2 regions of the Shewanella sp. K8 genome follow, and region 1 is predicted to be linked to the other one. Evidence: riboswitches for the same ligand, from Rfam matches in the RefSeq annotation. Region 1 holds a riboswitch; the other holds the start of a gene.
What was found. A riboswitch is a leader RNA that binds a small molecule or an ion and turns the genes downstream of it on or off. The one in region 1 is predicted to bind lysine.
Positions count from the first base shown of each region.

Region 2: another riboswitch for lysine. It lies ahead of lysC (lysine-sensitive aspartokinase 3); the one in region 1 lies ahead of ON072_RS12715 (Na+/H+ antiporter NhaC family protein).

Region 1 covers NZ_JAPEHY010000021.1:77,690-83,311, forward strand. Annotated here, with positions in the region: gene ON072_RS12700 (GNAT family N-acetyltransferase) at 1-265, shown strand, start outside; partial or broken gene ON072_RS12705 (DUF3302 domain-containing protein) at 389-623, shown strand; gene ON072_RS12710 (HlyD family secretion protein) at 923-2,053, shown strand; gene ON072_RS12715 (Na+/H+ antiporter NhaC family protein) at 2,140-3,720, opposite strand; lysine riboswitch at 3,803-3,974, opposite strand; gene ON072_RS12720 (5'-methylthioadenosine/S-adenosylhomocysteine nucleosidase) at 4,221-5,015, shown strand; gene ON072_RS12725 (hypothetical protein) at 5,089-5,532, opposite strand.
Region 2 covers NZ_JAPEHY010000017.1:84,544-90,165, forward strand. Annotated here, with positions in the region: gene fusA (elongation factor G) at 1-1,535, shown strand, start outside; gene arcA (two-component system response regulator ArcA) at 1,869-2,585, opposite strand; gene ON072_RS11070 (DUF3293 domain-containing protein) at 3,146-3,580, shown strand; lysine riboswitch at 3,663-3,839, shown strand; gene lysC (lysine-sensitive aspartokinase 3) at 3,976-5,343, shown strand; gene ON072_RS11080 (succinylglutamate desuccinylase/aspartoacylase family protein) at 5,333-5,622, shown strand, end outside.

The DNA.
Region 1 (5,622 bases):
TGTGTATGTGCACCCGGAGCATAGAGGCAAAGGGGTGGCGCGCCTTCTGATGCAGCATTTGATAACCCAGGCCCAGGAGCGCGGCATGCGCACCATGGTGGGCGCCATAGATGCCGGAAACCAGGCCAGTATTGCCCTGCACCTGAAGTTGGGGTTCAAGCACTCAGGCACCCTGCCCCAGGTGGGTTATAAGTTCGGCCGCTGGCTGGATTTGGCGTTTTATCAGCTTATGCTGCCGGGACCTGCCGAGCCCAAAGAGAACTAACTCTATTCGGGCACGAGTCAATTTTCGTCTTATGCCCCTGAAAAAAATCATCATTCCCGGGCAATCCGCCAGCGGCCATCTACACTTATTCAAGCGTATTTACGAATAAGGGAATCCGATTAGATGACACTGGATTATATCGCGCTGGGGATGCTGATCTTTGTCGCCCTGGTGATCTTCTACGGGGTGATAGTGATCCACGACATCCCCTACGAGCTGGCCAAGAAACGCAACCACCCCCATCAGGACGCCATTCACTATGCCGGCTGGGTGAGCCTGTTTACCCTGCATGTGCTGTGGCCGTTTCTGTGGATCTGGGCCACACTCTGGCGCGAGGACAGGGGCTGGGGCTTTGACAAAATCCAACAGGAGCAGCAATCACTGCACCATGAAACCGTACTCTTGGCGCAGCAGTTGGAGCTATTGAGTGAAAAAGTCGCCGCCCTGGAAGCCCAAAAGCATGCCGCCACAGAGGCCCTTGCAGCGCCGAGTGCCCAAGTTCAAGTCCAAAGCCAAGCCCAAACGTCTTCAGAAGAGCCCGCAGTCAATCCCAAACCCACCAGCGGCGTGGACTTGGATACGGCAGCAGACTCGGCCGACATTCCAGGTACAGATAATCAGACCCAGAGCAATAACAAGAATGAGGAGAACAGATAAATGGATCTCTTACTTATCCTCACTTATACCGCCATCTGCGTCGCCATCTTCAAGATTTTCCGCATCCCGCTCAACAAGTGGAGCGTGCCTACTGCCGTGCTCGGCGGAGTAGTACTGATAGGCACCTTGATTTTGTTGATGAACTACAACCATCCCCATACTGCCATGGGCAGCCAGATGTATGTCACCACCCCGCTGATCCCCTCGGTGCGCGGCAAGGTCATAGAAGTGCCCGTCATCCCCAACAAACTGCTGAAGGAGGGCGAGCTGCTGTTCCGGGTCGATCCGACTCCTTATCAGACAGAAGTCACCCGGCTGGAGGCCAGCCTGGAGCAGGCCAAACAGGCGGTATTGGGGCTGGACGCCGCCTATAAGGCCGCCGAGGCCAGTCGCATCAAGGCCGAGGCCGAACGGGACAGAACCCAACTGGAATATGAGCGCTACCGCCGCGGTTTTGAAAAAGGCGCCTTTACCCGCGCCGATGTCGACAACCGTCATCAGTATTATCTCGGCGCCCAGGCCTCAGTAGAGGCGGCCGAGGCCGAAGCCCGGCGCGCCAAGCTGGCACTGGAAGCCGAGTATCAGGGGCAAAACACCCAGGTGGCCGAAATTGCCGCCATGTTGGAAAAAGCCAGATTCAATCTGGAAGAAACCAGCATGCGCGCCCCCTCAGACGGTTATGTGACCCAGTTGACCCTGAGACCGGGAATGATGGTGGTGCCCATGCCCCTCAGGCCTGTGATGACCTTTGTCCATCAAGAGGAGCGCTTTTTTGTCGGCGCCTTTAGGCAAAACTCGCTGCTGCGGCTGAAACCCGGTTTCAAGGCCGAGCTGATCTTCCGCGCCCTGCCGGGCAAGGTGTTTCAAGCCGAAGTGGTCGAAGTGCTGCCAGCCATAGGTGAATCTCAGGTGCAGGCGCAGGGGCAGCTCTATGGCTCGTCACAGATTCGCCTCAACGGCCGGCCACTGGTCAAACTCAAGCCGCTGGATGATCTGAGTCAGTATCATTTGCCACTGGGCACCAATGTGGAGATCGCCATCTATTCCGATAGCTTTGAGCATGTATCAATCATGCGTAAAGTCTTGATAAGGATGAAAAGCTGGCAGAACTATCTCTATCTGGATCACTGATACTCCTTATCGTCACGCAAGCCCTGTAAAAGTAAAAAGCCCCCGGGGGGAAACTCCCGGGGCTTTTTTGGTATCCCATCTCAGCCTCAGCCGATGGCGGCCTCGGGGGCCGCCTGGAAGCGCCTGGCGTGATAGAGGCAGAAGAGTGCAAACCAAGCGGCACTCACCAGGAAACCGGCCAGGGTGGAATGCAGCAGCCCCATGGCCAGATACCCCAGCGCCGCCCCGAAGGCGACGGTCAGGGCATAAGGCAACTGGGTCAGCACATGATCTATATGGTGACAGCCGGCGCCGGTGGCCGACAAAATACTGGTACTGGAGATGGGCGAGCTGTGATCGCCAAACACAGCGCCGGCCAGCACAGCCGACAACATGGGCAGCAGGAGTTGGATATCGCTGGCGGCGGCCATATCACCGGCGAGTGGCAACATGATACCAAAAGTGCCCCAGCTGGTGCCTGTGGCAAAAGCCATTGCACAGGAGAGCACAAACACCACCACAGGCAGCAGCCCTGTGGGCAGGTTGCCGTTGGCCAGGCTGGCGAGATATTTGCCGGTTTCCATGTCACGCACCACGGCGCCTATGGTCCAGGCAAACAGCAGTATGTTGATCGCCGGCAACATGGCCATAACGCCTCTGGGGGCGGCGCGCAGCCAAGTGGATATCCCAAGACCGAGACGCAGAGCCAACAGGCCGGACACCGCCAGGCTGCAAAGGGCGCCATAAACCAAAGACGAACCCACATTGGTATGTTCAAAGGCGCCCAGCACACTGAAGGCCTGACCATTGGCGGCCAATACCTGAGCCCCGGAGTCCAGCATGAAATAGATACTCGCCGCCGTCAGTGTCACTATCGGCAACACCATATCCAGCATGCCGCCGCGGCTGTCGGCCGGGGCTTCCATATCCAGCCCTATTGGCCGGCCCTTGGATTCATCCCAGAGCTTGCCTTCGAGCGCCCGCTGCTCATGCTGTCGCATCGGCCCAATATCCAGTTGGAAGGCGATGACTACCACCACCATGATCAGGGTAAATACCGCATAGAGATTCATGGGGATCATCTGCACAAAAGCGGCGATCGGGCTCTGCTCTGTCACCCCATGGGCCACGAGTATGCCGCCCACCAGGGCGATGATATAGGCCCCCCAGGAGGAGATGGGCATCAATACGCACACGGGTGCCGCGGTTGAGTCCAGCAGATAGGCCAACTTAGCGCGGGAGATCTGGAATCTGTCGGTCACAGGGCGACAAATGGGCCCCACCGACAAGCTGTGGAAGAAGTCGTCAATAAAGAAGGCAAACACCATCAAGCCGGTGAGCGACTTGGCACTCTTGCGGCTCTGGCAACGTCTGGCGGCCCATTCGGCAAAGGCACGGGTCGCCCCCGAGGCGGTCATCAAGCTGATAAGCCCACCCAGCAGCAGCATAAACAGCAGCATATTCAGGTTATCGCTGTTGGGAGCACCATCGACCCAGAAGATTTTCAGCACACAGTCAAACAGGTAGCGCAGCGATTGCAGCGGTGAAAACTGCTGTAACATCAGGCTGCCGGCGACTATGCCAACCCCGAGGGAGAGCAGTACTCTACGGGTGATGATCGCCAGCGCAACCGCCAGCAGAGGAGGAACTATGGACCAGGGAGAGTCCGCAAAATGCATGATATTCATGATCTCTTTACACCAAAGAAGGTGGAGATCTACCGATAGGATCGAAGAAACTCAGACCAAGGAGGGCAGAAACTTCTCAGCTCCTTCAGGTAGCGCTCCATAGTGGATGACTATGGCAGTCCTGCACCTGTTAGATACAGAACCAGCAGCTAGGTTTGATGACCTGGCTACTTCGGCGCCGACTCCTTTCCCCGGGCCTCAAAGGCATCACCCTCTTCCCGGTTACTCTTAGGCAGCGCGCCTCTACTCAAAGGTATTCGACTGGCATTCTAACTATCACGACCCCAATAGCAAGCCAGATTGTGCCTCTGGCGGTAAATATCCCGCCCGGTTGGCATTAAGCCTTTGGCAAGTGACTCATGTCTGGGCTCGCAAATGCCAGCTCCGGCTGTTGACGGCAACCACAGCTGCACCTAGGATCGCCCTCCCCTACCGCGACACTGAAATAACAATTAAAGGTGTGCAAATGACTCTGTTACAACGTTTTTGTGTGGCACTCTGTGCCTTGTTCTCCAGCCATTCCATGGCAACCCCCCGCCCGGGCACCTATACTGCTGCAAGGTGCCATGGATGTCGAAGTCGACACCCTGGTTCAGGCCCTGAAAGACCCCAAACAGACAACTCTTGGTTCCTGGACTTTCTGGCAAGGCACTGTGGATGGCTATCCTGTCATAGTGTCCCGTACTGAAATAGGTATGGCCAATGCCGCCGCCTCCACCACACTGGCGATAGAAAAATTTCAACCCGGTTTTATCATCAACCAGGGCACCTCCGGCGGCCACGACCCGGCGCTGCACCGCGGCGACATAGTATTGGGGAAATACAGCTTCAATATGGGTTCCTATCGCAGCGATCTACACCCCAAAGGCCAAGGCATAGATCCCAAACGCTGGCATAACTTCGATGTCACCATGCGTTTGCGTCAGGATGGCAAGCTGGTGGAACACAAGCGCTTTGATGCCGATCCCAAGCTGCTGGCTCTGGGACAACAACTGGCGTCAGCTTATCGCCATGGCAAGGTAGTGACCGGCGTGATCGGCAGTGCCGATGAGTGGAACCGCGAAGTCGACCGCATCGAGTGGCTGCACCAAACTTATCAAACCTCGGCCGAAGAGATGGAAACCGCTGCGGCCGCCCTGGTTGCCAAGGCCTATGCGATCCCTTTTATCGGGATTCGGGTACTCTCCAATACCGACCTGCACGGCGAAGAGTTTGAGCCACAAACCGCTATCCACTGTCAGCAGTTTGTCATTGAGTACACCAAGAAGTTGATCGCAGGTTTGGAAGGTAAATAAGTCTCGAGGACTTCAAAGTAAAAGCCGGTGATATTGTCCACCGGCTTTTGTTTTTTCAGGCCCTCATCTTAAGCTAGCTCGCCGGCGATAAGAAAATGGCCTCCACCTCTTTGGCCAGTGTCTGCCAGCCCAGTTTCGAATAGCCTTGCTGGTAACGGTATTCCCAAACCTTGGTTTCCGACTCGGGTGCTTGTTTTCGCTGGATAACCAAGCGGTAGTCATCCATCGTTGGTGACTCTGGCTCCGGCAATGACAGGCTGGCAAAAGTCTGCTTGCTCTCGGCACAGCTCTGGCCGCGATACCGAATAAACACCTGCAAACCCGTATCGAAATCCTTGTCATTAATTTGGGATTGGATCTCGCTGCCGGGCACAGTGTATTCCGTCTCATTCACCAGGCAGAGTCGTTGTTTGTGGGTCTTTCCGACTTGCGCTGTAACATTGGCGAATACGGTTGATGGGCTGGCGACCAGGCTGAATAAACCTATTCCCAGTAGTGTCAGACGGGTCAATTTCATCGGCACACTCCTTATGCAAGATTGATTGGCTCTGGCTCATTCAAGCATAAAAAGCGTCCAGAGACTGCCTCAAAGGAGCAACAAATTGTA
Region 2 (5,622 bases), on a different contig from region 1:
CTGGTCTGCCAGAAAACTACTCTGTAGAAGAAGTTCCAGAAGACATGGTTGATCTGGTTGAAGAATACCGTGAGCAACTGATCGAGACTGCCGTTGAGCAGGACGACGACCTGATGGAAGCCTACATGGAAGGTGAAGAGCCTTCTATCGAAGACCTGAAGCGTTGTATCCGTAAAGGTACCATCAACCTGTCATTCTTCCCCACATACTGTGGTTCTGCTTACCGTAACAAGGGTATGCAGCTGGTTCTGGATGCAGTTGTTGACTACCTGCCATCTCCAACAGAAGTTGAGCCTCAGCCTCTGACTGACCCAGAAACTGGTGAAGAAACCGGTGAAGTAGCTACTGTATCTGCCGATGAGCCACTGCGCGCACTGGCGTTCAAGATCATGGATGACCGTTTCGGCGCCCTGACCTTTATCCGTATCTACTCTGGTAAGCTGAAGAAAGGTGACACTATCCTGAACTCTGCTACCGGTAAGACCGAGCGTATTGGCCGTATGGTTGAGATGCACGCTAACGATCGTAAAGAGATCGATTCTGCTCAAGCCGGTGACATCATCGCTGTTGTAGGTATGAAGAACGTTCAGACTGGTCACACTCTGTGTGATCCTAAGCACGAATGTACTCTGGAGCCTATGATCTTCCCTGAGCCAGTGATCTCTATCGCTGTAACTCCTAAGGACAAAGGCGCTTCTGAGAAGCTGGGTGTTGCTCTGGGTAAGATGGTTGCAGAAGATCCATCATTCCAGGTTGAAACCGACCAAGAAACTGGTGAAACCATCCTTAAGGGTATGGGTGAATTGCACCTGGACATCAAAGTAGACATCCTGAAGCGTACTCACGGTGTTGAACTGACTGTTGGTGCTCCACAGGTAGCTTACCGTGAAACCATCACTCAAGCCGTTGAAGACAGCTACACTCACAAGAAGCAGTCTGGTGGTTCTGGCCAGTTCGGTAAGATCGACTACCGCATCCGTCCAGGCGAAGCTGGTAGTGGCTTCAAGTTCACCTCCAGCGTTGTTGGTGGTAACGTACCTCGTGAATTCTGGCCAGCAGTTGAAAGCGGCTTCGAAGACATGATGAACGAAGGTCCTCTGGCTGGCTTCCCAGTACTGGACGTTGAAGTTGAACTGTTCGACGGTGGTTACCACGCAGTTGACTCCTCAGCAATCGCGTTTGAAATCGCTGCCAAGGGTGCATTCCGTCAGTCTATGCCTAAGGCCAAGCCTCAGCTGCTGGAGCCTGTGATGAAGGTTGACGTGTTCACTCCAGACGATCACGTTGGTGACGTTATCGGTGACCTGAACCGTCGTCGCGGTATGATCAAGGATCAGGAAGCTGGTTTGACTGGCGTACGTGTTAAGGCTGACGTGCCACTGGCAGAAATGTTCGGTTACATCGGTCACCTGCGTACCATGACTTCTGGTCGTGGTCAGTTCTCTATGGAGTTCTCTCACTATGCTCCATGTCCTGCCAACGTGGCTGAGACTGTTATCGCAGAAACCAAGGCTCGTAACGCAGCCAAGAAATAAGGATTAATTATCCTGATAAAAACCCGCCTTGATGGCGGGTTTTTTTATGGGCGAATATCTAGTGCCGCGAAGCCAGCAGAATCAAACTTGCATTCAGCTCGGCGGATGCCGATGAATATCAATGGGCAATCGTATGGCAACTGTTTCCGAAAGTGGCATATGTGGCAAAGGAGCTACCTAAGATAAAGGAGATAAAGGAGCTGGGATTGGCAGAGAATTGCCGTGAGGAAGCCACTGCGAATATCAGTAGCTGGGGGAACCGAAATAGGTGAGCAGATAAACAAAAGCCAGCTCGATAAGCTGGCTTTGTGCAGGGCCGATAACGCGTGTTTATCAGTCTTCCAGGTTACCGCAGAAACGGTAGCCCTCGCCGTGGATGGTGGCGATGATTTCCGGTGTATCAGGCACACTTTCGAAGTGCTTACGAATACGACGGATAGTCACGTCAACAGTACGGTCGTGTGGCTTGAGCTCACGGCCGGTCATTTTCATCAGCAGCTCAGCGCGGCTGAGAATCTTGCCTGGGTTTTCCACAAAGTGCAGCATAGCGCGGAATTCGCTACGTGGCAGCTTGTAAGATTCACCCTGTGGGCTCACCAGAGAACGGCTGTTGATTTCCAGGCTCCAACCATTGAAACGATAGTATTCAACGGCAGCCTTTTCTTCAATTTCAGCGCCAGAGCTGTTGACTCGAGTCAGCAGGTTACGGGCACGAATGGTCAGTTCACGAGGGTTGAACGGCTTGGTGATGTAATCATCGGCACCGATCTCCAATCCAAGGATCTTGTCCACTTCGTTGTCACGGCCAGTAAGGAAGATGAGACCGATATTGTTGATTTCGCGCAATTCCCGCGCCAACAGCAAACCATTCTTACCTGGCAGGTTGATATCCATAACCACCAGGTTCACCTTGTTTTCCTGCAAGGCTTTGTGCATCTCTGCGCCATCATTGGCTTCGGTTACCACATAACCTTCTGCCTCGAAAATACTTCTCAGCGTGTTACGGGTAACGGCTTCATCTTCAACGATCAGAATGTGCGGGTTTTGCATGTTATTTACCTAATTAAATCAGTTTATCTAACCATGAGCGCGGGTGACGCTCCGCTATACTCTCTAAAACGCCAACATTCACAGGGTTCACGTAAGTGCTGTTCAAAACTGAAATGAAACGGCAACACACTTCATGATTAGCAAAAAGTATGCTCTCCACCCGGAGAGGCGCGAACTGTACTGTCTAGGATTCCCAGTGGCGGGATTTAGTTCCTGAAAGACATGGAAAATCCAGAAAATGTCATCTTAAAACCAGATTACATTTGGTACAGAGTCGTTATCGATAGAGACTTATGCTGTAGCGTAATGGCGCTAGCCGGGTCACACACTTAACTCTAAGCCTCTGTCGATACAATCCATTGTACTAGGATTGGGCATTTGTTAACAAATGAAATGTTAACAAATTAATGTTTAACTATGATCTATATCACAAGTTTTTACGTTACCTATTGAAAGATAAGCATTTTGTATTTTGTCTTACTGTGAGCTTGCTCACGGGGCTAGGGGAATGCAAAAGCCTTTGCTAGAATAAATCCGGTTCATTAGAGACAGATACTACAATGGATGCTGCATTTGAAAGTCTCTGGCAGTACTACCAGAGCGCATGCTTTTTATTGACTCAGTCGTTTTCTTCCGCTGTTCCTTTCGCTATTGTCACCGCCCATAATCCCCTTGGGCAAAAACTCACTTCTTGCCAAAACCGCCTTCTCGATCGGCAGCTACAACACGATATTGATAAGCTGGGCATTCCTTACCGGGCGATCATAGGCGCTGCCGATGATCTCAGTCATATGGAAAAAAGCTGGGCTCTGTTTCTGGATAAGGCCGCGGCAATCGAACTGGCATCAAAGTATCGCCAAAATGCCCTTTACTACGTTGATAGTGGGCTCTTGACCTTGGTGCCTTGCCTGAAAGGGGAGCGAGAGGTGGCGCTTGGACAGTTTGCTGCCAGGGCGCGCCTGGTCAGCGAGTTACCCGAGCTCAGTGACGGATGAGTTGAGGAAATTTCATCCTGCGCAAATTAGCATTGACTTCATAAGGACTTTATTGCTAATTTTTTCATCCCTTTCGCGAGAAAGGAACAGAAGAGGTGCGTTAACTAGGTAGTGAGTCAGAGGAGGCCAATTCTCCAATGACGGCTCATGAGGGAGATTAACGCCGAGGTCGGGATGCGTATTGGCTATGCTTCCGGTCGGTTGGTCAGGCTGAATCCTGGCGACTGTCACCTGGTTTTGGTGGAGAGCTTCTGGTGACGATCGCTGTTTCCCTGCTATAGGGTGCGTTATCTCTGCACCAGGCTCTTCGAACGTTATCTGTTCGGAGCTTAACTCATGAAATCTATTCTCGTTATCGACCTTTCCCTGTTACCTGCCTGTGGGGGAATGCGCTGATGTCTCTTGTTGTTGCCAAGTTTGGTGGTACCTCAGTTGCCGATTATCAGGCGATGAATCGCTGTGCCGATATAGTGCTTGGAAACCCGGCCACCCGTCTGGTTGTGGTCAGTGCATCCAGTGGCGTAACCAATCTGTTGGTGGAGCTGTCCCAGGCAGACATGGGGGATGAGCGCCGTCTCAAGCTATTGAAAGAGATAGCCACCATTCAATACGCAATTCTGGATAAACTTGGCAGACCGGCAGATGTTGCCGCGGCGCTGGATGCTTTGCTCAGCCGCATGGCAACGCTCAGTGCCAGGTTATTGCAGGCGCCGAGTCATGCTATGGTCGATGAGATCCTATCTTTGGGCGAACAGTGTTCTTCAGCGCTGTTTGCCGCGGTATTGAGAGAACGTGGTGCCAAGGCCAGCGCCTTTGATGTGCGCCAGGTGATGCGTACCGATAGCCATTTCGGTAAGGCCGAGCCACAAATCGCCGAGTTGAAGCGACTGGCGACAGAGAAATTGCAACCTTTGCTTGAGCAGCAACTGCTGGTGACCCAGGGCTTTATCGGCGCCGATGCCGATGGCCGAACCACTACGCTTGGGCGTGGTGGCAGCGATTATTCTGCGGCCCTTTTGGCTGAGGCGCTGGAAGCCGATGCGGTCGAGATCTGGACCGATGTAGAAGGGATTTACACCACGGATCCCCGACTGGCTCCCAACGCCAGGCCTATCGCAGAAATCAGTTTTAATGAGGCGGCAGAGATGGCTACTTTCGGTGCCAAGGTGTTGCACCCTGCCACCATCTTGCCGGCGGTGCGTCAACAGATCCAGGTGTTTGTCGGCTCCAGTCGGGCACCGGAAAAAGGTGGCACCTGGATCCGTCACCAAGTGGAAGATGAGCCGGTATTCAGGGCCGTTGCGGTGAGACGAGATCAGACCCTACTTAACTTGCACAGTTTGCAGATGTTGCATGCCCAGGGCTTTTTGGCAGAGACCTTTGCCGTGTTGGCGCGGCACAAGATCAGTGTCGATCTCATTACCACCTCAGAGGTGAACGTGTCGCTGACGCTGGACAAAACGGGCTCAGATTCGGCCGGCAAGGGGCTTCTGACCGAAGCCCTGCTGCAGGAATTGTCGCAAAACTGCCGTGTGCGGGTGGAAGATAAGCTGGCTCTGGTGGCCATCATAGGCAACAAGATAGCCACTACTGCCGGGATCTGTCGCCGGGTATTTGAAGTGCTCGAACCCCACAACGTCAGGATGATCTGTCAGGGCGCCAGTCCGCACAATCTTTGTGTCTTGGTGTCGGAAGCCGAAGCCGGTGATGTTGTTGCCGCTTTGCATCGTAACCTGTTTGAAGGGGCTCAGGATGCAGCTTGAACATCTGCCGGTTGGGGAGCTGGCTGCCGGCCAGCCCTTGACCATACCTGTTTATCGCTTCAAAGGTACCAGCGATGCGGCGCCCAGCGTCTATATTCAGGCCAATGTGCATGGCGCCGAGGTGCAGGGCAATGCGGTGATTTTGCAATTGCTGCAGTACTTCAAGGCTCATCCGCCTCTGGGAGATATCACCCTGGTGCCTCTGGCCAACCCCTTGGGGATTAACCAGAAAAGCGGTGAGTTTACCTTGGGCCGTTTCGATCCCATCACAGGTATCAA